DNA from 2 places in the Variovorax sp. Soil_C_26 genome. Region 1 is predicted to be linked to the other one. Evidence: predicted binding sites of a transcription regulator. Region 1 holds the regulator's gene; the other holds the start of a gene.
What was found. Region 1 encodes HrcA, which represses chaperone genes, less so after heat shock. Its sites were predicted from a motif close to TTAGCACTCNNNNNNNNNGAGTGCTAA; they were not measured.

Region 1 (11,826 bases):
CGCCAGCGCGAAGGCACCCGCCTCGCGAAGATGCTCGAGGCCCATCTGGCGCAGCTGCGCACGCTGGTCGAGCAGGCCGGGCCGCTGGTGCCGCAACTGGTCGAGCAGCAGCGCACGCGCTTTCTCGAGCGCTGGCAGGAAGCCATGGGCCTGACCGGTGGCACCCTGCCCGAAGCCGCCCAGGACCGCGCGCTGACCGAGGCGACCGCATTCGCGATCCGCATCGACGTGGCGGAAGAGCTCACGCGGCTCAATTCGCACCTCGACGAGATCGAGCGCCTGCTCAAGAAAGGCGGCGAGGTCGGCAAGCGGCTCGACTTCCTGATCCAGGAGCTGCACCGCGAGGCCAATACACTGGGCTCCAAGTCGGCGGCGCTGGAGCTCACGCGCATCGGCGTGGACATGAAGGTGCTGATCGAGCAGATGCGCGAACAGGTACAGAACATCGAATGAACGAGCCCATGGACTACCCAGGCAACATCTTTGTGGTGGCGGCACCGAGCGGTGCCGGCAAATCGAGCCTGGTGAAGGCGCTCATGGAGCTCGATTCGGCCGTCCAGCCCTCGGTCTCGCACACCACCCGGTCGCCACGCGGCCAGGAAAAGCACGGCCGCGAGTACTTTTTCGTGTCGCCCGCCGAATTCGACGCCATGGTCGCGACCGACGGCTTCGTGGAATGGGCCCATGTGCACGGCCAGCGCTACGGCACGTCCAAGAAAGCCATCGAGGAGCGGATTGCCCAGGGAGCCGACGTGATCCTCGAGATCGACTTCCAGGGCGCGCTGCAGATCCGCCAGACCTTCGCCAACGCGGTGATGATCTTCATCCTGCCGCCGAGCTGGGAAGAACTGCGCTCGCGGCTCGAACGCCGTGGCGAGGACAGCGCGGCCGTCATCGAACTGCGCCTGCGCAATGCCGCCGAAGAGATGGCCCGGGCCGGGGAATTCGACTTCGTTATAATCAACGAGTTATTTGAGCGCGCGCTATTCGATCTCAAGGCGATCGTCCACGCGCAGCGGCTTCGGTATTCTGCGCAGCGCCGCGCACGTGCCGACACATTCGCCGCACTGAACATCCCTTGATTCCTGTCTGCTCACCGACCGAAAGACCACATGGCCCGCATCACCGTCGAAGACTGCCTGACCCAGATTCCCAACCGTTTCCAGCTGGTCCTGGCCGCCACCTACCGCGCACGCATGCTGAGCCAGGGTCACGCGCCCAAGATCGAGAGCAAGAACAAGCCCGCCGTGACCGCCCTGCGCGAGATCGCCGAAGGCAAGATCGGCCTCGAGATGCTCAAGAAAGTGCCGGGCTGATCTGACGCAGACCCGCAACGAAAAGGCACCGCTTGGCGGTGCTTTTTTTACGTCTGGACGCGTCCATACAGCGGTCACGCTAAAGTGATAGGCATGAGCGCGGTCGCCAAAAGTCAGTCCCATGCCCCGACGGGCATGCCGAAGCCGAGTCCCGCGGCGCTGAATGCGGCTGCCGCGAGCTTTGCCGCGCTGACCGCCAGGCTCGACTACCTGAGCCCCGAAGACACCGAACTGGTTCGCCGCGCCTACCGCTTTGCCGACGAGGCCCACCTGGGCCAGCTGCGCAACAGCGGCGAACCGTACATCACCCACCCGATCGCCGTAGCGGCGCAATGCGCCGAATGGAAGCTCGACGCACAGGCGCTCATGGCCGCCCTGCTGCACGACGCCATCGAGGACTGCGGCGTCACCAAGCCCGAACTGATCGAGCGCTTCGGCGCCCCCGTGGCCGAACTGGTCGATGGCCTGACCAAGCTCGACAAGCTGCAGTTCAACACCCGCGAGGAGAACCAGGCCGAGTCGTTCCGCAAGATGCTGCTGGCCATGGCGCGAGATGTGCGGGTCATCCTGGTCAAGCTGGCCGACCGCACGCACAACATGCGCACGCTGGCCGACGCACCGCGCGAGAAGTGGGCCCGCATCTCGCGCGAGACGCTCGAGATCTATGCGCCCATCGCGCACCGGCTGGGCCTGAACCAGACCTACCGCGAGCTGCAGGAACTGTCTTTCCGCCACCTCAAGCCCTGGCGCTACGCCACGCTGTCCAAGGCTGTGGCCAAGGCACGCGGGCGCCGGCGCGACCTGATCCAGAAGGTGCAGCGCGAGGTCGAGACCGCCTTCGGCAACGCCAACATGACGGTGCGCATCGCCGGACGCGAGAAAACGCTCTATTCCATCTACCGCAAGATGGAAGAAAAGCACCTGAGCTTCGCCCAGGTGACCGACATTTACGGCTTCCGCCTGATCGTGCCCAACGTGATCGCCTGCTACACCGGCCTGGGCGTCCTGCATCAGATGTACAAGCCGTTGCCGGGCAAGTTCAAGGACCACATCGCGATCGCCAAGCTCAACGGCTACCAGTCGCTGCACACCACGCTCGTCGGTCCGGCGGGCGTGAACGTCGAGTTCCAGCTGCGCACCGAAGCCATGCACGTGGTGGCCGAGTCGGGCGTGGCCGCGCACTGGCTCTACAAGGCCGCCGAGCCCAACGCGGCCAGCAACGACCGCCTCGGCACCAAGTGGCTGCAGTCGCTGCTCGACATCCAGGACGAAACCCGCGATGCCGCCGAGTTCTGGGACCACGTCAAGGTCGACCTGTTCCCCGACGCCGTCTACGTCTTCACGCCCAAGAGCCAGATCCTCGCGCTGCCGCGCGGCGCCACGGTGGTCGACTTCGCCTACGCCATCCACAGCAACATCGGCGACCACACCTCCGCGGCGCGCATCAACGGCGACCAGGTGCCGCTTCGCACCGAGCTCAAGAACGGCGATGTGGTCGAGGTGATCACCGCGCCGGTGTCGACGCCCAACCCCGCATGGCTCGGCTTCGTGCGCACGGGGCGCGCGCGCTCCAAGATCCGCCATTACCTGAAAACGCTCGCGCATGCCGAATCCGAAGGCCTGGGCGAGAAGCTGCTCGCGCAGGCGCTACGGGCCGAAGGCCTCAGCAAGCTGCCGGCCGACGATGCGGAGCACCAGGCGCTGTGGGAAAAGCTGCTGCGCTTCACGGGCAACCGCACGCGCGCCGAGTTGCTGACCGACATCGGCCTGGGCAAGCGCATCGCCAGCATTGTCGCCAAGCGGCTCGTGGCCATGCTGTCCGAGCTGGGCGAGCGCCCCGACGCCCTGCTGCTGAGCCGCGAGCGCTTCATCTCGCACGAAACCATTTCACAGGGCGCCGTCACGCTCGACGGCAGCGAGAACTCGTCGGTGCGCTTCGCGCTGTGCTGCCGGCCAATTCCGGGCGACGACATCGTCGGCTACCTGGGCCACGGCGAAGGCCTGGTCGTCCACACCGACGCCTGCGGCGTCGGCCAGCGACTGCGGCACAAGGACAGCGAGCGTTTCTTCGCGGTCGAGTGGTCCGACGAGCCCACCCGCGCCTTCGAGACCGGCGTGGTCATCACGGTGCGCAACGACAAGGGCGTGCTCGCGCGGGTGGCCGCCACGCTCGCCGATGCCGAGGCCGACATCACCCACGTCGAAATGGCCGACGAAACACCGCAGGACTCGACCGACCTGCGCTTCGTGATCGCGGTGCGCGACCGCACGCACCTCGACGCCGTGCTGCGCGCCGCGCGTCGCACGGCTTCGGTGCTGACCGCCTCGCGAACCGTTCCCGCGTCCTGAGAAGAAGACGCCTCCGACGCTATCGCGTTGCGGGGCCGGCACCCGGCGTGGGATAACTCACCGACAGCACTTCGACCTCGTGCGCACCGCCGGGCGTGACGAGCTTCACCACATCGCCTTCGCGAGACTTGAGCAAGGCCCGTGCGATCGGCGAGATCCAGCTGACTTGCGACTGGGCGCTGTCCGCTTCGTCGATGCCGAGGATCGTGACGCTGCGCTCGTCGCCGGTCTCGTCCACATAGCGCACCGTGGCGCCGAAGAAGACCTGGTCGCTGCCGTGGTGCACCGATGGGTCGGTCACTTCGGCGATCTCGAGGCGCTTGGAAAGGAAACGGATCCGGCGATCGATCTCGCGCAGGCGCTTCTTGCCGTAGAGGTAGTCACCGTTCTCGGAGCGGTCGCCGTTCTTCGCGGCCCAATGCACGGCCTCGACCACCTTCGGCCGCTCCTCGTCCATGAGCTGCAGCAGTTCCTCGCGCAAGCGGGCATAGCCGGCTGGCGTGATGTAGTTCTTGCTGCCGCTCGGCAACGCGGGCATGGCACCGTCGCCACCGTCCTCGTCGTCTTGGGCGTCGGTTTCCTTCGTGAATGCTTTGCTCAAGGCACAACCTCTGAATTCAACAAAAAATGCGGGCGCAACAACGCTGCCAGCCCATCCCGGATTGTCTCAACCCATGCCCGAACGCTTGCAGTCGAAGACCACGCCCGGCTCGACGCTGCGAAGCGCCGGCACCTTGTGGGCGAAGCTCACGACCGCGCCGATCAGCCGCCATTCGCTGGTCTTGAAGAGCCGGAACAGGCTCATGGCCTCGGCGCCCGCCGCCGGAATCGCATTGAAGACGTAGACCGGCTCGCCAGACTGGGTCTCGTCCATGCTCAGCAGGTCGCCGCGCATCTTGCCCATGGTCTCCGTGTCCTTCGTGCGCGCACGCACCACGTCCATGTTGACGGTGCGCGAATGCTCGTCGATCGAGATTCTCCGGACCGCATTGAAAGGCGCTCCTGCGCCGCTGCTCGCGGCACCCGGGACGCAGCTGATCTTTGCTGCCAAGGCCGGAGCGGCGGCCACACCGCACAGGAAGCACAGGAAGCACAGGAGGATCTGGCGCGCACGCCGGTTTCTCTGGAGGCCCATGTTCGCCTTGCCCTGAATCAATGAAATGTTCGACTTTAGCGCCGGGCAGCGCAGCGGGTGCCGAACAGCCTATGCCATGAGAACCAATGGTTACGGCGACGCAGAAGCATTAACATTTTCAGGAATACGTGAAAAAGTTCACAATCTTGCTTCGCCCGCCGAACTACGGCTGAGTTGGACGGGACGGAAGCTCTGAGCCCTAACGAACCTTGCGGGACGCAATGCTCAATCAGATCATTCACAACGCGACCATCACGCTCCAGTTGCCGTACGACACGAGCACCCGGGCCGAAGTTGCAGCGCTCAGGGCCGCCGGGATCCCCGTCGATGAGTCGGGCAACGCCACCTCGGGCTACCTGTTCGTGCGGACCACCGGGCGAGACGGCCAACGGACCAACACCTTCCGCTGGTTTGCGACGGGGATCGGCAGGAAGGCCGACGATGTCGCGCTGCCGCCAGGCCTCAGGCCCGACCCGCAGCTGTCGTTCCTTTTCTGAACGCAGCCATGCGGCAGGCAAAAAAAAGCCAGGACGTTTTCACGTCCTGGCTTTTACAGAGAGTGGTGCGGCTGGCAGGAATTGAACCCACGACCCCTTGGTTCGTAGCCAAGTACTCTATCCAACTGAGCTACAGCCGCACAGCTTGCTAGTATAGCACGCATTTTTGGCCTCCCCTGGAGGAGCTCAAAAATGTTGCGAGTGGTAGGCCGTGATGGGCTTGAACCATCGACCAACGGATTATGAGTCCGCTGCTCTAACCAACTGAGCTAACGGCCCACGCGGCCACGATTCTATTCGCGGCCACCGCGGCGGCGCTCTTCTTCTACTTGCGGTGGCTCAGCGCATTGCTGACGAGCCGCGAGGTGATGTCCACGATCTGGATCATGCGTTCGTACGGCATGCGCGTCGGGCCGATGACGCCGAGCGTCCCCACGACCTGCCCGTCGACCTCGTAGTTGGCACTGACGATCGAGAGCTCCTCGATCGGCACGATATGGCTTTCGCCGCCTATGAAGATGCGCACGCCCTCGGCCTTGCTCGACACGTCGAGCAGGCGCATCAGCTGCGCCTTCTGCTCGAACAGCTCGAAAGCGCGCCGCAGCTGTCCCATGTCGCTCGAGAAATCGGACACCGAGAGCAGGTTGCGCTCGCCTGAGATCACCACGTCGTCTTCCTGGGCTTCGGTTAACACCTCGGAGCTGACCTTGACCGCCGCCTGCATCAGCGCCGCGATCTCGCCGCGCAGTTTCTCAACCTCGGATTGGAGCCGGTCGCGCACCTGCTCGATGGTCAGGCCCGCATAGTGGGCATTGATGTAGTTCGAGGCTTCGACCAGCTGGGACTGCGAATAGTCGGCCTCGGGCACGATCACGCGGTTCTGCACCTCGCCGTCGGGCGAGACGATGATCACGAGCAGTTGCCGTTCCGACAGCCGCAGAAACTCGATCTGCTTGAACACCGACGCGCGCCGCGGCGCCATGACCACGCCGACGAATTGCGAGAGGTTCGACAGCAGGCTCGCGGCGTTGGCGATCACCTTCTGGGGCTGGTCGGGCGCGAGGCTCGGCGCGTCCATCTTCTCGCGCTGGGCGGTCAGCATGGTGTCGACGAAAAGCCGGTAGCCGCGGGCGGTGGGTATCCGGCCGGCGGAGGTGTGCGGACTCGCGATGAGCCCCAGCGCCTCGAGGTCCGACATGACGTTGCGGATGGTCGCCGGCGAGAGATCGAGCCCCGACGAACGTGACAAAGTCCGCGACCCGACCGGTTGGCCTTCGGCGATGTAGCGCTCTACCAGCGTCTTGAGCAGCAACTTGGCGCGGTCGTCCAGCATTGCAAGATTTTAGTGTTGTAATTTGTAGATGACTTCCCGCTTTCGTCACGTCGCATTGATCGGCAAGTACCAGGCTTCCGGTGCCAGGGCACAGGCCGATGCGCGCGATGGCGTGATGGAAGATATCGGCGCTTTCCTGGAATCGCAAGGATGCACCGTGTTCGTCGAGAAATCGGCGGCCGAAGAAGCCGGGTCGGAGGCCCGGGTCGGCGGCCGCTACGAGCCGCTGAGCGTCGAGGAGATCGGGCAGCGCTGCGACCTCGGCCTGGTGGTGGGCGGCGACGGCACCATGCTGGGCATCGGCAGGCAGCTCGGCTGCTACGGCATTCCGCTGATCGGCATCAACCGCGGCCGGCTCGGCTTCATCACCGACATCCCGCTCGACAACTACCAGGCCACGCTGATTCCGATGCTCGCGGGCGAGTACGAGGAAGACCACCGCAGCCTCATGCATGCGCACGTCATGCGCGACGGCGCCTCGGTGTTCGAGGCGCTGGCCATGAACGACGTGGTGGTCAACCGCGGCGCCACCTCGGGCATGGTCGAACTGCGCGTGTCGGTCGGCCGGCATTTCGTGGCCAACCAGCGCGCCGACGGCCTGATCATCGCCACGCCCACGGGGTCAACGGCGTACGCGCTCTCGGCCGGCGGCCCGCTGTTGCATCCCGCGGTACCGGGCTGGGTGCTGGTGCCGATCGCGCCGCACACGCTGTCGAACCGGCCGGTGCTGCTGCCGGACGCCGACGAGATCGTGATCGAGCTCGTGTCGGGCCGCGACGCGAGCGCCAATTTCGACATGCAGTCGCTCGCATCCCTCGCGATCGGCGACCGCGTGGTTGTCCGCCGCTCCGACTACCGGGTGCGCTTCCTGCACCCGCGGGGCTGGAGCTATTTCGACACGCTGCGCAAGAAACTGCATTGGAACGAAGGGGGCTCCTGAATGGCGCTGCGACGCATCGCCCTGCGCGACTTCGTGATCGTGCGATCACTCGAACTCGACCTGTCGTCGGGTTTCACGGTGCTGACGGGTGAAACTGGCGCCGGCAAATCGATACTGATCGACGCCCTTCAGCTCGCACTCGGCAACCGCGCCGACGCGGGCGCGGTGCGCGAGGGCGCCGAACGGCTCGACGTGAGCGCCGAGTTCGATCCCGATCCGGCTTTCGACGCCTGGCTCGACGAGGGCGGATTCGAATCGGGCGACGCCCTGCTGCTGCGCCGCACGGTCGACCTGCAGGGCCGCAGCCGCGGCTGGATCAACGGCAGCCCGGCCACGGCCACGCAGCTGCGCGAACTCGGCGACCGGCTGCTCGACATCCACGGCCAGCATGCCTGGCAGAGCCTGACGCGGCCCGACGCGGTGCGCGGCCTGCTCGACGCCTATGCCGGCGCGCGCACCGACGCACTCGACGCCGCCTGGCAGGCCTGGCGCCAGGCGCTTTCGGCGCTCGACCATGCGCGCTCGGCACAGGATTCCCTGCAGCGCGAGCGCGAGCGGCTGCAGTGGCAGATCGCCGAAGTGGCGAAGCTGGCACCGGCCGAGGGCGAGTGGGAAGAGCTGTCGACCAACCACGCGCGCATCTCCAATGCACAAGCGCTCATCGATGCAGCGCAGGGCGCCAGCCAGGCGCTTGAAGATGACGACGGCGGCGCGCTCGCCGCGCTGTCGCGCGCGGTGACGCTGCTGCAGAACTGCGCGCACATCGAGCCCCAATTCCAGGCGCTCGGCGAGGTGCTCGCGTCGAGCGTGGCGCAGGCGTCCGATGCCGCCCATTCGCTGCACGGCTACCTGCGCAATGCCGAGGTCGACCCGCAGCGCCTTGCCGAACTCGACGAGCGCATGGGCCTGTGGATGTCGCTCGCGCGCCGCTACAAGCGCACGCCCGACGACCTTCCGGCGCTGCTGGCGGGCTGGCAGGCCGAGCTGCAGGCGCTCGATGCGCAAAGCGATCTCGACGGCCTCGAGCGCGCCGAGCAGGCCGCGCAGCAGGCCTACATGAAGGAAGCCAAGGCGCTTGCCAAGGCCCGCAAGCAGGCGGCACCGCGGCTTTCCGACGCCGTCACGCAGGCGATGCAGGGGCTCGGCATGCAGGGCGGCCGCTTCGAGGTCGCGCTGCAGCCACTCGCACAGCCCGGTCGCGCGGGGCTCGAAGAAGTCGCCTTTCTTGTGAGCGGCCATCCCGGCAGCACGCCGCGTCCGATCGGCAAGGTCGCCTCGGGCGGCGAACTCTCGCGCATCGCGCTGGCCATTGCCGTCACCACCAGCCAGCTCGGCGGCGCGCAGACGCTGATCTTCGACGAGGTCGATGCCGGCGTCGGCGGCGCGGTCGCCGAAACGGTCGGTCGACTCATGAACCAGCTCGGGCGCGACCGCCAGGTGCTGGCAGTCACCCACCTGCCGCAGGTCGCGGCCTGCGCCGACCACCACCTGGTGGTGGCCAAGCGCCAGGTGGCGGGCGGCGGCACCGAACCCGGCCCACGCGCCGAGAGCGGCGTCTCGCGGCTCGACGACGACAGCCGCGCACGCGAGATCGCGCGCATGCTCGGCGGCGAGAAGATGTCGCAAACCTCGCTCGCGCATGCCCGCGAGATGCTGGGCCACAAGACCTCGGCGGCGGTGCCATGAACCTCGACCTGGTGCTCATCACCGGCATGTCGGGGTCGGGCAAGTCGGTCGCGCTGCATGCGCTCGAAGACGCGGGCTACTACTGCGTCGACAACCTGCCGCCCGAACTGCTGACGCCCTTCATCGCACTGCAGCACGAGCAACAGGCCACGCGCGTGGCGATCGCCATGGACGTGCGCAGCGGCGTCTCGCTGCCAATCGTGCCGCAGCAGCTCGAGGCGCTGCGAAACGATGGCGTTTCGCTGCGTTCGCTGTTCCTCGACGCCACCACCGACGCGCTGCTGCGCCGCTATTCGGAAACCCGCCGGCGCCACCCGCTTTCGCGCCAGGAGCCCCGCACCAACCTGCCGGAGCAGGAGCGCGTGCTGACACAGGCCATCGAGCTCGAGCGCGAGTTGCTGGCCGACCTGCGCGACGGGGCCGACGTGATCGACACCAGCCTGATCCGGCCGGCCCAGTTGCAGAGCTATATCAAGGCCCTGATCTCGGCGCCGGAGAGCGCGCTGACGCTGGTGTTTGAATCGTTCGCCTTCAAGCGCGGCGTGCCGCTGGACGCCGACTTCGTGTTCGACGTGCGCATGCTGCCCAATCCGCACTACGTGCCCACGCTGCGCCCGCTCACGGGCCGCGACACGCCGGTGATCGACTGGCTGCGCGAGCACGACGACGTGGCGCGCATGTACGACGACATCGAGCAGTTTCTCTCGCGCTGGCTCGATGCGATGGCGCGCGATCACCGCAGCTATGTGACGATCGCGATCGGCTGCACCGGCGGCCAGCACCGCTCGGTGTTCCTGGTCGAGCAGCTGGCGCGCGCTTTCGGAGCGCGCTGGGGCGCACTCAAGCGCCATCGCGAACTCGACGCGGTCTAAACCAGCGAGGGCTGGCCCGCTTGCGCTTGCAGCAGCAGCTTGCGCACCGGCGCCGGCAGCCCGAGCCCGGTCCATTCGGCGGCGTCCACCCAGCGCGCGGCGTCGCCCATGGGCTGCGCGCCCTGCAGCAGCACCGGATGCAGGTGCAGGTCCTTGTGGGTGAGCACATGCACGAAGGGCGCCAGGTCTTCGGCCTGGCCCCAGGCCGATTCGGGCAGCGCCGCGAGCAGCGCTTCGCGACTGTCGAACACCGGCAGGCAGAAGAGGCCGGCCCAGATGCCTTTCGCCGGCCGCTTCTCGAGCCAGACGCGATCTTCGGCATCGCGTGCGAGCAGCACCCAAAGCGCCTGCGCGCTGCGCTTGAGCTTGCGGGTCTTGACGGGATAGCGCTCCGGCTCGCCTTCGCGGCGCGCAACGCAGTCGCCATTCACCGGGCAAATCATGCAACTCGGCTTGCGCGGCAGGCAGACCGTGGCGCCCAGGTCCATCAGCCCCTGCGTATAGCCCGCGATCGCTTCCGTCTCTTCCGCCGGTGGCAGCAGTTGTGTGGCTAGCGCCCAGAGTGCACGCTCCTGGGCGGCCGACGACAGGTCGCCGCCGAAGCCGAGCACGCGCGTCAGCACACGCTTGACGTTGCCATCGAGGATCGCGACGCGTTCGCCGTAGCAAAAGGCCGCGATGGCCGCGGCGGTGGAGCGGCCGATGCCGGGCAGGGTCATGAGTTCGGCGGCGGTACGCGGAAACTCGCCGCCGCAGCGCGCCACCACCTCCTGCGCGCAGCGGTGCATGTTGCGTGCGCGGCTGTAATAGCCCAGGCCGCTCCAAAGCCCGAAGACCTCGTCCTCGGTGCCTGCGGCAAGCTCGCGCACGCTCGGAAACCGCGCGAGAAAACGCGCGAAGTAGCCGAGCACCGTCGACACCTGCGTCTGCTGGAGCATCACCTCCGACAGCCAGACGCGGTAGGGATCGCGCGTGTTCTGCCAGGGCAGCTCGCTGCGGCCGTGGCTGCGCTGCCAGGCCACGATGCGCGCGGCGAAATCGGGTGGAAGCCGCTGCAGCGGCACCGCGCCGCCGCCCCGCTCGCGTTCAGGCCGCACGCAGTTCGCCGACAGGCGCCGGCACGGCAGGCCTTGCCTGTTGCGTGACCATCGAGGTGAATTCATGCAACCGCTGCTGCAGCTCGGTCAATCCGCGCTCCTGCGCGGCAAGTTCGAGCAGCCGCTCGTCGAGGCTGCCGGCCGCATTCTGGATGCGCTCGATGGCTTCGATGCGCTTGCGGAAGTTGCGGCGGCGCTCCCGCAGCTGCGCGTCGATCTGGGCGCTCGCGCCCTTGCTCCAGCGCTCGACCTCGGCCATCGCCGCCTCGTTGACGAGCCGCAGCCGGCTGGCGAGTGCACGCACCAGCTTGTCGCAGAAGTCGGCCTGCGCGAGCTTCAACAGGTTGCCCACGCCCAGGTAGTGCACATGGCTGCGCTCGATCTGGCTCAGCTCCTGCTCGAAGCCGGAGAGGTCGGGCTCGGCCGGCGCCTGCAGCGCAAAGCCCTGCTCGGCATTGAGCTGGCGGAAGGTGGCGTGGAGCATCGACTGGATCTCGGCCGTGGTGGCTTGCACCTCGCGCAGGTTGTTGCGCAGCGCGTCGAAGGTTTCGCCATACACCTTGCGCACGTTGAGCTTGACGCCCGAGCCCCTGAGCGCGGC
Region 2 (11,826 bases), on a different contig from region 1:
TGGTAGTGCGAGTCGTTGAAGGTGCGAGACACACGGAAGTTCTGCCGGAACGCCCACTGGTCGTTGAACCGGTGCTCGAACAGCCAACCCAGGGTCTTGCGCTCGGTGTCGTATCCGTCACCGGGCTCTCCGATGAAGCGGCTGAGCGGCAACGGACCATTGCGGTTAGGCAACTGCGTGCCTTGCCAGGGGAAGAACTGCGACGTACTGCCGGTCTTGTCCTTTTGCCAAAGCCCTTGCAGCGTCAGCGAGGTGGCAGCCGTGGGTCGCCACGTGAGTGAGGGCATGAGAAGCGAGCGGTCGTCAGGCACATGGTCGACCTGCGTATCGGATTTTCGGTGCAGCGCCACAAGGCGATAAGTCCAGTCGCCATCCGCGGTCAGCGCGCCAGTGAGGTCGGCCTGGACCTGCTTGCGGCCAAACGAACCCACCTGCACGCCCACTTCGCGGTAGGTCTCCCGCTGTGGGCGCTTGCTGACCATGTTGACCACGCCGCCGGCGTTGCCCGCGCCGAAAAGCATGCCCGCCGGACCGCGCAGCACTTCCAGGCGCTCCAGCGTGTACGGGTCGGGCCGCGCCGTCGCGGTGTACCAGCCGGCCGAGTACATCTGCAATCCGTCGAGGTAAATCGTGGGCTCGCTGCCGCGCACCTGGAAACTGTCGGCACGCGAGTCGAGGCCGTACGCATCGGAGCGCACACCCGCCGCGTAAGTGAGCGCATCCTGCAGGTTCGTGGCGCCCTGATCCACGATCTGGTCGCGCGTGACCACCGTCACCGATTGGGGTGTTTCGGCCAGCGGGGTGTCCGTCTTGGTGGCCGTTGCGGCGTTCCTCGCGCGGTAGCCGACGACGGGCGAAGTCGCTGTCTCGGCTTCGGTGCTCGCGTCGACGCGCACCTCCGGCAGCGAGCCAGTGGCCGGCGCGGCGGGCTGTGCCACCGCATGCTGCTGCACATAGATTGCCAGGCAACCCGCCAGAACGGATGCGACCTTGTGCCGCGCGATGAACCTCGTCATTTCCTGCTCCACTCCAAAACTCACTAAGAACGATTCGCATTCTAATAGTTAAGAATCAATCATTTCCAGTTCTTGTCTTGGATCGGAGCGACATCCCGCGGCAGGCGGAAGCGCCGGCACCCGGGCGTCGCCGGGTCAGGCGCGCATCGACGAAGGCGTCCAGTAAGGAATGGCGGCCCCCTCGCGCCCCGACGAACCGTCGAGGCGATAACCCGCACCCCAGACAGCCCGCAGCTCCCAGCCGTTCGAAGGCAGCTTCAATGCCCGACGGAGCACCGAGACGCAGGTGTCGAGCATGCGCGACTTCCCGTCCCACGGCTTGGCCCACACTGCGTCCCAGAGGGCGTCCCGTGCGACCGTGGAGCCTTCGTGGCCAAAGAGTTCGATGGCCAGATCGAACTCGTCAGGGCGCAGTTGCACCCGCCGACCGCCGAACTCCACCGTGTTGCTCTGCATCAGGAAGCGGTAGCCGCCCCATCGGCGCTCGAGCGGCGGCATTTTGCCCGGGAAGCTGCTTGCGAAGAGCCGAACGACGCTGAAGAGTTCGGCAAACGACGAAGGCTTTGCGATCAGCTCGTCCGTGGCCTCCCGGCGCAGTGCGCTCACGTCGTCGAACTGCTCCTTGGGAAGCAGGCAGAGCATCGGCGTCTGCGTATCGAACATGCCCTTCGTTTCACGGATCAGCGCCATGGACGACAGGCTGTCGCTCTCGCCGGTCAGGATAAGCATCTTGAAAGCTTCAGGATTGTCGGAGCCCGAGGCGCTCGCTGCGCTGCTGCAAAGAACCACCGGCTCGTAGCCGAGCCTGCGGACGATCCGCCGCACGGCTTCGCGCAAGCGGTTTTCCTGGCCGAGGATCGCAATGCGCCCGGACGCGTAGCGGTTGTTGTCGTTGTCCATTGTTGTTCCTCATTTGCGCGCCGCGGATATCGAGCTCCGCACGGCGGTTGGCTGTGCCTTTCGTGTACTTTAGTAAATAGAAAATTCCGACACTACGAATGATGCGCGGTAGGAATATGAAAACCGCGCACGCAGAGGCAGCATTGCACGAAGCGCTCGTTTCGTTGTTTACGAGCCGCCGGCACTCACTCCCGGCTTGAATCGCGGGCTTACGCCGATGGCGCCTCGGTGGCCCGCGCGTAGGCACCCGGAGGGCAGCCGTACTTCTTTCGGAACACCAGCCCGAAGTAGGCCGGGTCTGCAAAGCCGCAGCGGTAGGCCACCTGCGCTATCGCGCCGTTGCCTGCGGCGGTCGTCCGCAGCAGGCGCCTTGCGGCTTCGAGACGCTCGTGCTGCAGCGCCTCGCGAAAGGTCACCCCATGCCCGGCGCTTGCAAACACCTTGTGCACGTAGCGCGTCGACAGGTTGAAGTGCGCCGCGGCCTTGGTCACGCTGACCTCGGTGTCGGCATAGTTGTCGCGGATCCAGCTGGAGATGTGGGCGTGCATGGCACGGTCACGCGGCGGAACGGCATCGGGCGCTGCGCTGGGCGGCACCCCGGTCTGCGCCAGCGCGAACGAGAGCATGGACATGAGATGCTCCGCGACGAATTCGCGCTGGAACTTGCCGCCCTGGCGCTGCACCTGCCGGATGTCGAGCGACTGGATGTAGTTGGAGAGCACGCCGGCCCAGCCCGAATGTCCGTCGAGCCGCAATGCCGTTGCATCCTTGGCGTTCGGAAGCCACCGCGTGACCAGCGAGGTCGACAGTCCGATGATCCAGGCGTCGTTCCCTTCGGAAGACCGCAGGTGCATGGCCTCGTTCGAGTCGAGCAGCGTCATGTCGCCGGTTTGGAGTTCGAGCACACGTCCGTTCTGCTCGACGAACGTGGCGCCTGGCGAGAGCTTCAGCAGCAGATGGAAGGGGTACATCCGACCTTCTTCCGGGACGCTCGCCTTCGGCCGATAGATGTCCAAGGCGGCACCTTGCGATCGCATGAAGGCCAGCCCGTCGGGATCGACGAGAACCAGTTTCAGGTTGACGGGGCTTGGTTCGGCAGCGTCACCCTGCCATGCCCCGGCCTTGGTCTCCAGTTCCTCGGCCCAGGCTGCAAGTTCGCCCCCGCTTCGGGTTCGGGTGTCTGGGTCTTGAGGGGGGAGAGGTGTGTGCACGGCGTTTTCAGCTGCCGCAACTCGCAGAACATTCACGAAGGTTATTCGCTAGAAACCTCGTCGTGGTTATTAGGGTTTTCCCTTATTTTCGAGTTGATCGGTTCCGGCGTTCGGCCCATGCGACGTGCGAAGGTTCCCGGGGAGGAGCCGAATTCCTTACGAAAGACCAAGCCGAAGTAGGCAGGATCCGAAAAGCCGCAGCGCTCCGCCACCTGGGCAACGAGGGTGTGCGACACCGTGGCGGTACGCAGCATTCGAACCGCCGCCTTGAGGCGCTCATGCTTCAGCGTCTCGCGAAAGGTCACGCCCTGCCCCGCCCCGGCAAACACCTTGTGCACGTAGCGGATCGAGACGTTGAAATGCCGCGCAAGCGTCGTCGCATTGACCTCCGGATTGCCGTAGTTGTCCCGGATCCAGCCGCACATGCGTGCGTGCAGCACGCGGTCGCGCGCGGGCACGCGGTCGTCGTCCGTCATCGGGAAGCCACTCTGCGTCAAGGCGAACGACAGCATCGACAGCATGTGCTCGCCGACCAGTTCTTCTTCGAAGGTGCTGTCGATGGTTTCGAGAAGGCTGGCGTCCAGCGCCCGGAGGTAGGCCGACAGCGTGCCGGCCCATCCAGCGCGGCCCTCGAGGCGAAAAGCGACGGCGTCCTTGGCGCTGGGCAGCCACCGCGCGACCAGCGAGTCGGGGAATCCGATGGCGAGAAAGTCCGTGGTCGGTCGCGAATGCAGCCGGAACTCGCGCCGGGCATCGAGCAGGACCATGTCGCCGGGCTCGATGGTCACTTCCCTTTCCTGGAGAAGCGTCGTGGCGCCGTAGCCCAGGCGGATCAGCAGATGAAAGGGCCGAAGTTCCGATTCGGGCAAATGGCCGGCTTCCGCATGGGACGCCGTTTCGCTGCCCCGCAAGCGGAGAAACCGCGTGAGCCCGAGATCGACACGTGTCAGGGTTTGATGGAAATTGTGGCCATCGGGACTTTCGAGCCCGGCGTATCCCAGGGTTTGGCCGAACTGCAGCGACCAATGGGCCAGTCTGCTTTCTGCGGGAAGGTCTTGCGTACTGAAGCGATTTATTCGAGTGGGGCGTTGAGGCATGCAGCACGGGACTCTATTGCAGCAAACTCAATTACTGAATAAAGATTCGCGCACACCGCTTATAAATAACAAGCACGGGCCTCGATATTTTCACATCGATTGAACCAAAAAACTTCAGCTCAAATTTCAATTGAAATCAAATTCATCTCAGTTGAAATAAATAATAATCTTGAGCAAGCCGAGCCGCACCCGTGCGCTCGGCTTCTTTCACACCACCGGCGGCAGTCGGTCCAGCAATTTGTCGAGCGTGATCGGATAGTTGCGCACGCGCACACCGGTGGCGTTGTAGACGGCATTCGCCACGGCGCCTGCGACCCCGCACATGCCGAGCTCGCCCACGCCCTTCGCCTTCATCGGCGATGAGATCGGATCGGTCTCGTCGAGAAAGATCACCTCCTGGTGCGGAATGTCGGCATGCACCGGCACCTCGTACCCCGCCAGATCGTGGTTGACGAAAAAGCCGTGGCGCTTGTCGAGCGCGAGCTCTTCCATCAGCGCCCCGCCGACGCCCATCGTCATGGCGCCGATCACCTGGCTGCGCGCCGACTTGGGGTTCAGGATGCGCCCCGCGGCGCAGACGGCAAGCATGCGCCGCACGCGAATCTCGCCGGTCATCGCATCGACGCCGACTTCGACGAAGTGCGCGCCGAAGGTCGACTGCTGGTACTTCTTGTCGAGATCGCCGTACTCGATGCCGTCCTCGGCCACGAGGCCGTTCGCGCCGGCCGCCTGTGCCAGCGGCACCGCCCGCCCCCCGACACGCACCATGCCGTCCGAGAACGCCGCTTCGGCCGCTGCGAAGCCCAGCTTGGCCGCCACGGCCTCGCGCAGCTTCATGCAGGCGGCAAACACGCCCGACGTGGAATTGTTGGCACCCCACTGCCCGCCCGAGCCCGCCGACTCGGGATAGGCCGAGTCGCCAAGCCGCACCTGCACGCGCTCGAGCGGCAGGCCCATGGTCTCGGCCGCGGTTTGCGCAATGATGGTGTACGAGCCGGTGCCGATGTCGGTCATGTCGGTTTCCACCGTGACGATGCCCCGGTCGTCCAGGCGCACGCGCGCGGCCGACTTCGTCAACAGGTTGTTGCGGAATGCCGCCGCAACGCCCAGGCCGACGAGCCAGCGACCGTCGCGCTGCTGGCCCGGCGCCGCGTTCCGCTGGTTCCAGCCGAAGCGCTCGGCACCCGTGCGCAGGCATTCGTTGAGCCGGCGCTGGGAAAAGGGGCGCTCGGGCTTCTCGGGATCGACCTGGGTGTCGTTGAGGATGCGAAATTCGACCGGATCGAGCCCCAGCTTCTCCGCCATCTCGTCCATCGCGATCTCAAGCGCCATCATGCCCGGCGCCTCGCCGGGCGCGCGCATGGCGTTGCCCTCCGGCAGGTCCAGCACGGCAAGGCGCGTGGTCGTCAGGCGGTTGGCCCCGGCGTACAGCAACCGGGTCTGGTTGACGGCGGTCTCCGCCTGCCCGCCGGGCAGGTCGCCCGACCAGCCCTCGTGGGCAATGGCGGTGATCCTGCCTTCTCTCGAAGCGCCGATGCGGATGCGCTGGATCGTGGCAGGCCGGTGCGTGGTGTTGTTCGCTATCAGCGGCCGCTGCAGCGCCACCTTCACCGGCCGCCCGGCCGCCCGCGCGCCGAGTGCGGCCAGCACGGCATCGGCGCGCACGAACAGCTTGCCGCCGAAGCCGCCACCGACGAAGGGCGACACCAGCCGCACGTTCTCCTTCGCAATGCCGAGCGTCTTGGCGACGTCGCCGACGCCCCACGCGATCATCTGGTTCGAGGTCCAGAGGGTCAGCTTGTCGCCCTTCCACTCCGCGATGGAGGCATGCGGCTCCATCATCGCGTGCGACTCGTCGGGCGTGGTGTAGGTGGCGTCGAGCTGTACCGGGGCCGCAGCGAACGCGCCCGCAAAATCGCCGGTCCGGGTCTCGGGCTGGCCCGAGAACGGATTGGGCTCGGGCATCTGCGCCGCGTTCTTTTCCGCGGCCAGGTCGAAGCGGCCCGGCGTTGGGGTGTAGTCGATGCGCACCAGCTGCGCGGCGGCGCGCGCCTGTTCGAAGGTGTGGGCCACCACCACCGCGAGCGCCTGGTGGTAGTGGTCGATCTCGGGCCCGCCGAGCAGCTTGGCGGTGTTGAAATTGCCCTTGCCGAGCTTGCCCGCGTTGCGCGCGGTGACGATGGCCAGCACGCCCGGCGCAGCGCGCGCCGCGCGCAGGTCCATCGACGCGATGCGGCCCTTGGCAATGCCTGCGCCGACAACGCAGCCGTAGGCGGCGCCCGGAACCTCGGCATGGCGTTCGTAGGCGTAGCGCGCAGCGCCGGTCGTCTTGAGCGGTCCATCGATCCGGTCGGTCGGCTTGCCGATGACCTTCAGCTGGTCGATGGGATTGGTGGTGGCGGGGGTGTCGAATTTCATGGCGATCAGCTCCTCGCTTGTGCGATGGCCGCAGCCAGCGCGCGCTCGGCCAGCGGCAATTTGAAGGCGTTGTCGTGGGTCGGCTGCGCATCGGCGAGAAGTCGTGCCGTTACGGCCCGCGCACCCTGCGGCATCGCGGCCTCCGCGGCCTCGACGCGCCACGGCTTGTGCGCAACGCCGCCGAGCGCCACCCGCCCCGATCCGTCGCGCTGCACGACCGCCGCGACCGACACCAGTGCAAAGGCGTACGAGGCACGGTCGCGGACCTTGCGGTAGATCTGCGTGCCGCCAACCGGCTTTGGCAGCGTGACCGCGGTGATCAGCTCGTCGCGCTCGAGCGCGGTCTCGATGTGCGGCGTGTCGCCGGGCAGGCGATGGAAATCGGCGATCGGGATCACGCGCGTGCGCCCGTCGGGACGCACGGTCTCGACGGCCGCGTCCAGCACGCGCATCGCAACGGCCATGTCGCTCGGGTTCGTGGCGATGCAGGACCTGCTGCCGCCCACCACCGCGAGCTGCCGCGTCACGCCGCCGATGGCGCTGCAGCCGCTGCCCGGGCGACGCTTGTTGCAGGGCTGGTCGGTGTCGTAGAAATAGGGGCAGCGCGTGCGCTGCAGCAGGTTGCCGGCGGTGGTCGCCTTGTTGCGCAGCTGCCCGGAGGCGCCGGCCAGCAGCGCGCGCGACAGCACGCCATGGTCGCGCCGCACGCGCTCGTCGGCGGCGAGGTCAGTGTTGCGCACCAGCGCACCAATGCGCAGGCCGCCATCGGGCGTGGGTTCGATCTTGTCGAGCGCGAGGCCGTTCACGTCCACCAAGTGCGCAGGCGCCTCGATCTGGAGCTTCATCAGGTCGAGCAGGTTGGTGCCGCCGGCGATGAACTTGGCGCCCGGGTTCGCGGCCACGGCCGCCGCGGCCTGTGCCGGCGTTTGCACGCGCTCGTAGCTGAACGGCTTCATGTCGGGCTCCCGGCCACTTCGGTGATGGCGTCGACGATGTTGGAGTAGGCGCCGCAGCGGCAGATGTTGCCGCTCATGCGCTCGCGCAGCTCTTCGGCCGAGAGGATCGGCCGTGCCGTGAGGTCTGCGCTCACATGGCTCGGCACGCCGCGCCGGACCTCGTCGATCACCGCCACCGCCGAGCAGATCTGGCCCGGCGTGCAGTAGCCGCACTGGTAGCCGTCGTGCTTGACGAACGCGGCCTGCAGCGGATGCATGTTCTGCGGCGTGCCGAGCCCTTCGATGGTCGTGACCTGCCCGCCGTCGTGCATGACCGCGAGCGTCAGGCACGAATTGATCCGCCGTCCGTCGGCGATCACCGTGCAGGCACCGCATTGGCCGTGGTCGCAGCCCTTCTTGGTGCCGGTGAGGTGCAGGTGCTCGCGCAGTGCATCGAGCAAGGTGGTGCGTGTGTCGAGGTCCAGCGCATGCGCGTTTCCGTTGACGTTGAGCGTGAGCTTCATGCGGGGTACGGCCGCAGCAGAGGGTGCCGCCGGTGCGGCAGCGGCCGGTGCCGCGGACGAGACCGCCGCCGCGGTGGCGGCGGTCGCAGCGCCGACGATGAGCGCGTCGCGCCGCGAGATCATCTGGGTCGTGGGACTGTTCATGTCAACTCCTGTTGTTGATCGAAGTTCGGTGTCTGCATGCATCGTGGAGGGCTGCACAGGAGAATGGTTTCGGCGGTGCCGGCGCGCAGTTCATCGCCTACTTTCCGAGTCAGCCGAAGGCTTCCCGGCCTGGGTCCGGACCGACCATTCTTCGCGAGACGCGCTGCCATCGATAGCGCATTCCGCTCCATTTCTTGCCCGATCCTGTGAGGCTCGCGGCGCGCTGTGACGTAAAGACTTAAATGCGCCGGCGCGCGGCGGGGTCGCCGCCCTTGGCGTTGTCGCGCAGCAAGCCGATGTCGCGTTTGGGCGGGGCGCCGAACAGCCGGCTGTATTCGCGGCTGAACTGGGACGGGCTTTCGTAGCCGACCCGGAATGCGGCGCTCGCCGCATCGGCGTGTTCGCTCAGCATCAGGCGCTTCGCCTCGTTCAGCCGCAGCCATTTCTGGTACTGCAGCGGGCTCATCGCGGTGAGCTGGCGAAAGTGATGGTGAAAGGTGGGCGCGCTCATCTGCACGCGGGCCGCGAGCTCGTCCACGCGCAGCGAGGAGGCGTAGTTCAGCTTGAGCCAATCGATCGCCCGCGCGATGCGGCGGCCCTGCCCGTCCACCGAGGCGATCTGCCGCAGCCTGCCCGCCTGGTCGCTCATCAGCAGCCGGTAGTGGATCTCGCGCTGGATCAAGGGAGCGAGAACCGGAATGGCCTCGGGCTCATCGAGCAGCGCCAACAGTCGCTCGATGGGCGCCCAGAGCGCAGGGGTGGCGGTGCCGATCTCCACGCCCACCCCGGCCGGACGGTCGCGCTGCGGCGGCAGGCTGCCCTGCGCGATCAGCTCGGCCAGCATGCGCACGTCGAACTTCAGCACCAGGCCGAGGCAGGGCGCCTCGGGGCTCGCCGCCAGCACTTCGGAGTTGGCGGGCACGTCGAGCGAGGTGACGAGGAAGCGCGAGGCGTCGTACGCATAGGCCGCGCCGCCGACCCACAGCTGCTTCGTCCCCTGGGCGACGAGCACGATGCCGGGTTCGATCATGCAGACGACGGGCGCTGCCGGGGCGTCCCGCCGGAACAAGCCGAGGCCCGCGATCGGCGTCTCGAAATCGCCCGCGCGCGGCGTGTGGGCGGCAATGATCCGCGCCATCGCGGCCTGGGGGGCCCGCAGGTGCTCGGCAGCGGGCGTGTCGTGTTGATGTCGGGTTGCCATGGACGGCGTGAATCTCCGCGGCGGACTCTACCTGCGAGGCACCGGCCTTTCACAAAACCGCGGGTGCCGCGAGGGGATCGGGCAAGAAATCCAGCGGATTGCGCAACCAGCGCGTGTGCCCTGCCGGGCCGCCCGGCCTTGAAACTCCGCCGATTGCCCTTATGATTAGCACTCGCTGCTGTTGAGTGCTAACAACCAGGCCTCGCTTCCAGTCGATGGCTGCCTGCTTTCCCGCGGGCGCCGACCACAACCCCGTTTCTTATTCAGGAGATGCAATGAAACTTCGTCCTTTGGCCGATCGCGTGATCGTCAAGCGTGTTGACAGCGAAACCAAGACCGCCTCTGGCATCGTCATCCCCGACGCCGCCGCCGAGAAGCCCGATCAGGGTGAAGTTCTGGCCGTGGGCCCGGGCAAGCGCAATGACAAGGGCGAAATCTCGGCCCTGACCGTCAAGGTCGGCGACCGCGTGCTGTTCGGCAAGTACAGCGGCCAGACCGTGAAGGTCGACGGCGACGAGCTGCTCGTGATGAAGGAAGACGACCTTTTCGCGGTCGTCGAAGCAAAGTGATTTTGCGGGACAGACCAAGCCGACGCGAAGCGCGGATTGCTCTGTCCCCAACTGATTAGATCTAATTACTGGAGTAATAAAACATGGCAGCAAAAGACGTAGTCTTCGGCGGTGAAGCCCGCGCACGCATGGTCGAAGGCGTGAACATCCTCGCCAACGCCGTCAAGGTGACCCTGGGCCCCAAGGGCCGCAACGTGGTGCTCGAGCGTTCGTTCGGCGCCCCCACCGTGACCAAGGACGGTGTGTCGGTCGCGAAGGAAATCGAGCTCAAGGACAAGCTCCAGAACATGGGCGCCCAGCTCGTGAAGGAAGTGGCCTCCAAGACCAGCGACAACGCCGGTGACGGCACCACCACCGCGACCGTGCTGGCCCAGGCCATCGTTCGCGAAGGTTTCAAGCTGGTGGCTGCCGGCATGAACCCGATGGACCTGAAGCGCGGCATCGACAAGGCTGTCACGGCCCTGGTCGCCGAGCTGAAGAAGGCTTCGAAGCCCACCACCACGTCGAAGGAAATCGCTCAAGTCGGCTCGATCTCGGCCAACAGCGACGAAACCATCGGCAAGCTCATCGCTGACGCGATGGACAAGGTCGGCAAGGAAGGCGTGATCACCGTCGAAGACGGCAAGTCGCTCGACAGCGAACTCGACGTCGTCGAAGGCATGCAGTTCGACCGCGGTTACCTGTCGCCCTACTTCATCAACAACCCCGAGAAGCAATCGGCGCTGTTGGACAACCCCTTCGTGCTGCTGTTCGACAAGAAGATCAGCAACATCCGCGACCTGCTCCCCACGCTGGAACAAGTCGCAAAGGCTGGCCGTCCGCTCCTGATCATTGCCGAAGAAGTCGAAGGCGAAGCCCTGGCTACCTTGGTCGTGAACACGATCCGCGGCATCCTGAAGGTCGTGGCCGTCAAGGCACCTGGCTTCGGCGACCGCCGCAAGGCCATGCTGGAAGACATCGCCATCCTGACGGGCGGCAAGGTCATCGCTGAAGAAGTGGGCCTGACGCTCGAGAAGGTGACGCTGGCCGACCTGGGTCAAGCCAAGCGCATCGAAGTGGGCAAGGAAAACACCATCATCATCGACGGTTCGGGCGCTGCGGCCGACATCGAAGCCCGCGTGAAGCAAGTCCGCGTGCAGATCGAAGAAGCCACGAGCGACTACGACCGCGAGAAGCTGCAAGAGCGCGTGGCCAAGCTGGCCGGCGGCGTGGCAGTGATCAAGGTTGGCGCTGCCACCGAAGTCGAAATGAAGGAAAAGAAGGCCCGCGTCGAAGACGCCCTGCACGCCACCCGCGCTGCAGTGGAAGAAGGCGTCGTGGCTGGCGGCGGCGTGGCTCTGCTGCGTGCCAAGCAAGCCGTGGGCGACAAGGTCAAGGGCGACAACGCCGACCAGGAAGCCGGCATCAAGCTGGTGCTCAAGGCCATCGAAGCGCCGCTGCGCGAAATCGTGAACAACGCCGGCGGCGAAGCCTCGGTGGTGGTCAACGCTGTGTTGGCCGGCAAGGGCAACTACGGCTTCAACGCTGCGAACGACACGTACGGCGACATGCTCGAGCTGGGCATCCTGGACCCGACGAAGGTCACCCGCACCGCACTGCAGAACGCCGCTTCGGTGTCCTCGCTGCTGCTGACGACGGAAGCCATGATCGCCGACGCACCCAAGGACGAGGGCGCTGGCGGCGGCGGCATGCCCGACATGGGCGGCATGGGTGGCATGGGCGGCATGGGCATGTAAATTCGCCCGCGCCCCTGCCCGGGGCCAGCACCCCGCGGACCGGCAGCGCCGGTTCTGCGGGGTGTCGCGAACAGG

Region 2: a site for HrcA is predicted at 9,612-9,638, ahead of AC3A6G_RS05970 (co-chaperone GroES). Genes of this name have one in related genera too.

The regions. Positions count from the first base shown of each region.
Region 1 covers NZ_JBDGJC010000012.1:33,319-45,144, reverse strand. Annotated here, with positions in the region: gene AC3A6G_RS24265 (YicC/YloC family endoribonuclease) at 1-453, shown strand, start outside; gene gmk (guanylate kinase) at 462-1,082, shown strand; gene rpoZ (DNA-directed RNA polymerase subunit omega) at 1,113-1,316, shown strand; gene AC3A6G_RS24250 (RelA/SpoT family protein) at 1,410-3,665, shown strand; gene greB (transcription elongation factor GreB) at 3,685-4,266, opposite strand; gene AC3A6G_RS24240 (hypothetical protein) at 4,333-4,800, opposite strand; gene AC3A6G_RS24235 (hypothetical protein) at 5,022-5,297, shown strand; tRNA gene AC3A6G_RS24230 (tRNA-Arg) at 5,361-5,437, opposite strand; tRNA gene AC3A6G_RS24225 (tRNA-Ile) at 5,500-5,576, opposite strand; gene hrcA (heat-inducible transcriptional repressor HrcA) at 5,623-6,630, opposite strand; gene AC3A6G_RS24215 (NAD kinase) at 6,659-7,570, shown strand; gene recN (DNA repair protein RecN) at 7,571-9,256, shown strand; gene rapZ (RNase adapter RapZ) at 9,253-10,128, shown strand; gene mutY (A/G-specific adenine glycosylase) at 10,125-11,225, opposite strand; gene AC3A6G_RS24195 (dynamin family protein) at 11,215-11,826, opposite strand, start outside.
Region 2 covers NZ_JBDGJC010000002.1:114,128-125,953, reverse strand. Annotated here, with positions in the region: gene AC3A6G_RS06010 (TonB-dependent siderophore receptor) at 1-1,016, opposite strand, end outside; gene AC3A6G_RS06005 (winged helix-turn-helix transcriptional regulator) at 1,152-1,916, opposite strand; gene AC3A6G_RS06000 (helix-turn-helix transcriptional regulator) at 2,126-2,887, opposite strand; gene AC3A6G_RS05995 (helix-turn-helix transcriptional regulator) at 3,169-4,224, opposite strand; gene paoC (aldehyde oxidoreductase molybdenum-binding subunit PaoC) at 4,432-6,642, opposite strand; gene AC3A6G_RS05985 (FAD binding domain-containing protein) at 6,648-7,598, opposite strand; gene paoA (aldehyde dehydrogenase iron-sulfur subunit PaoA) at 7,595-8,245, opposite strand; gene AC3A6G_RS05975 (AraC family transcriptional regulator) at 8,484-9,446, opposite strand; gene AC3A6G_RS05970 (co-chaperone GroES) at 9,722-10,015, shown strand; gene groL (chaperonin GroEL) at 10,099-11,751, shown strand.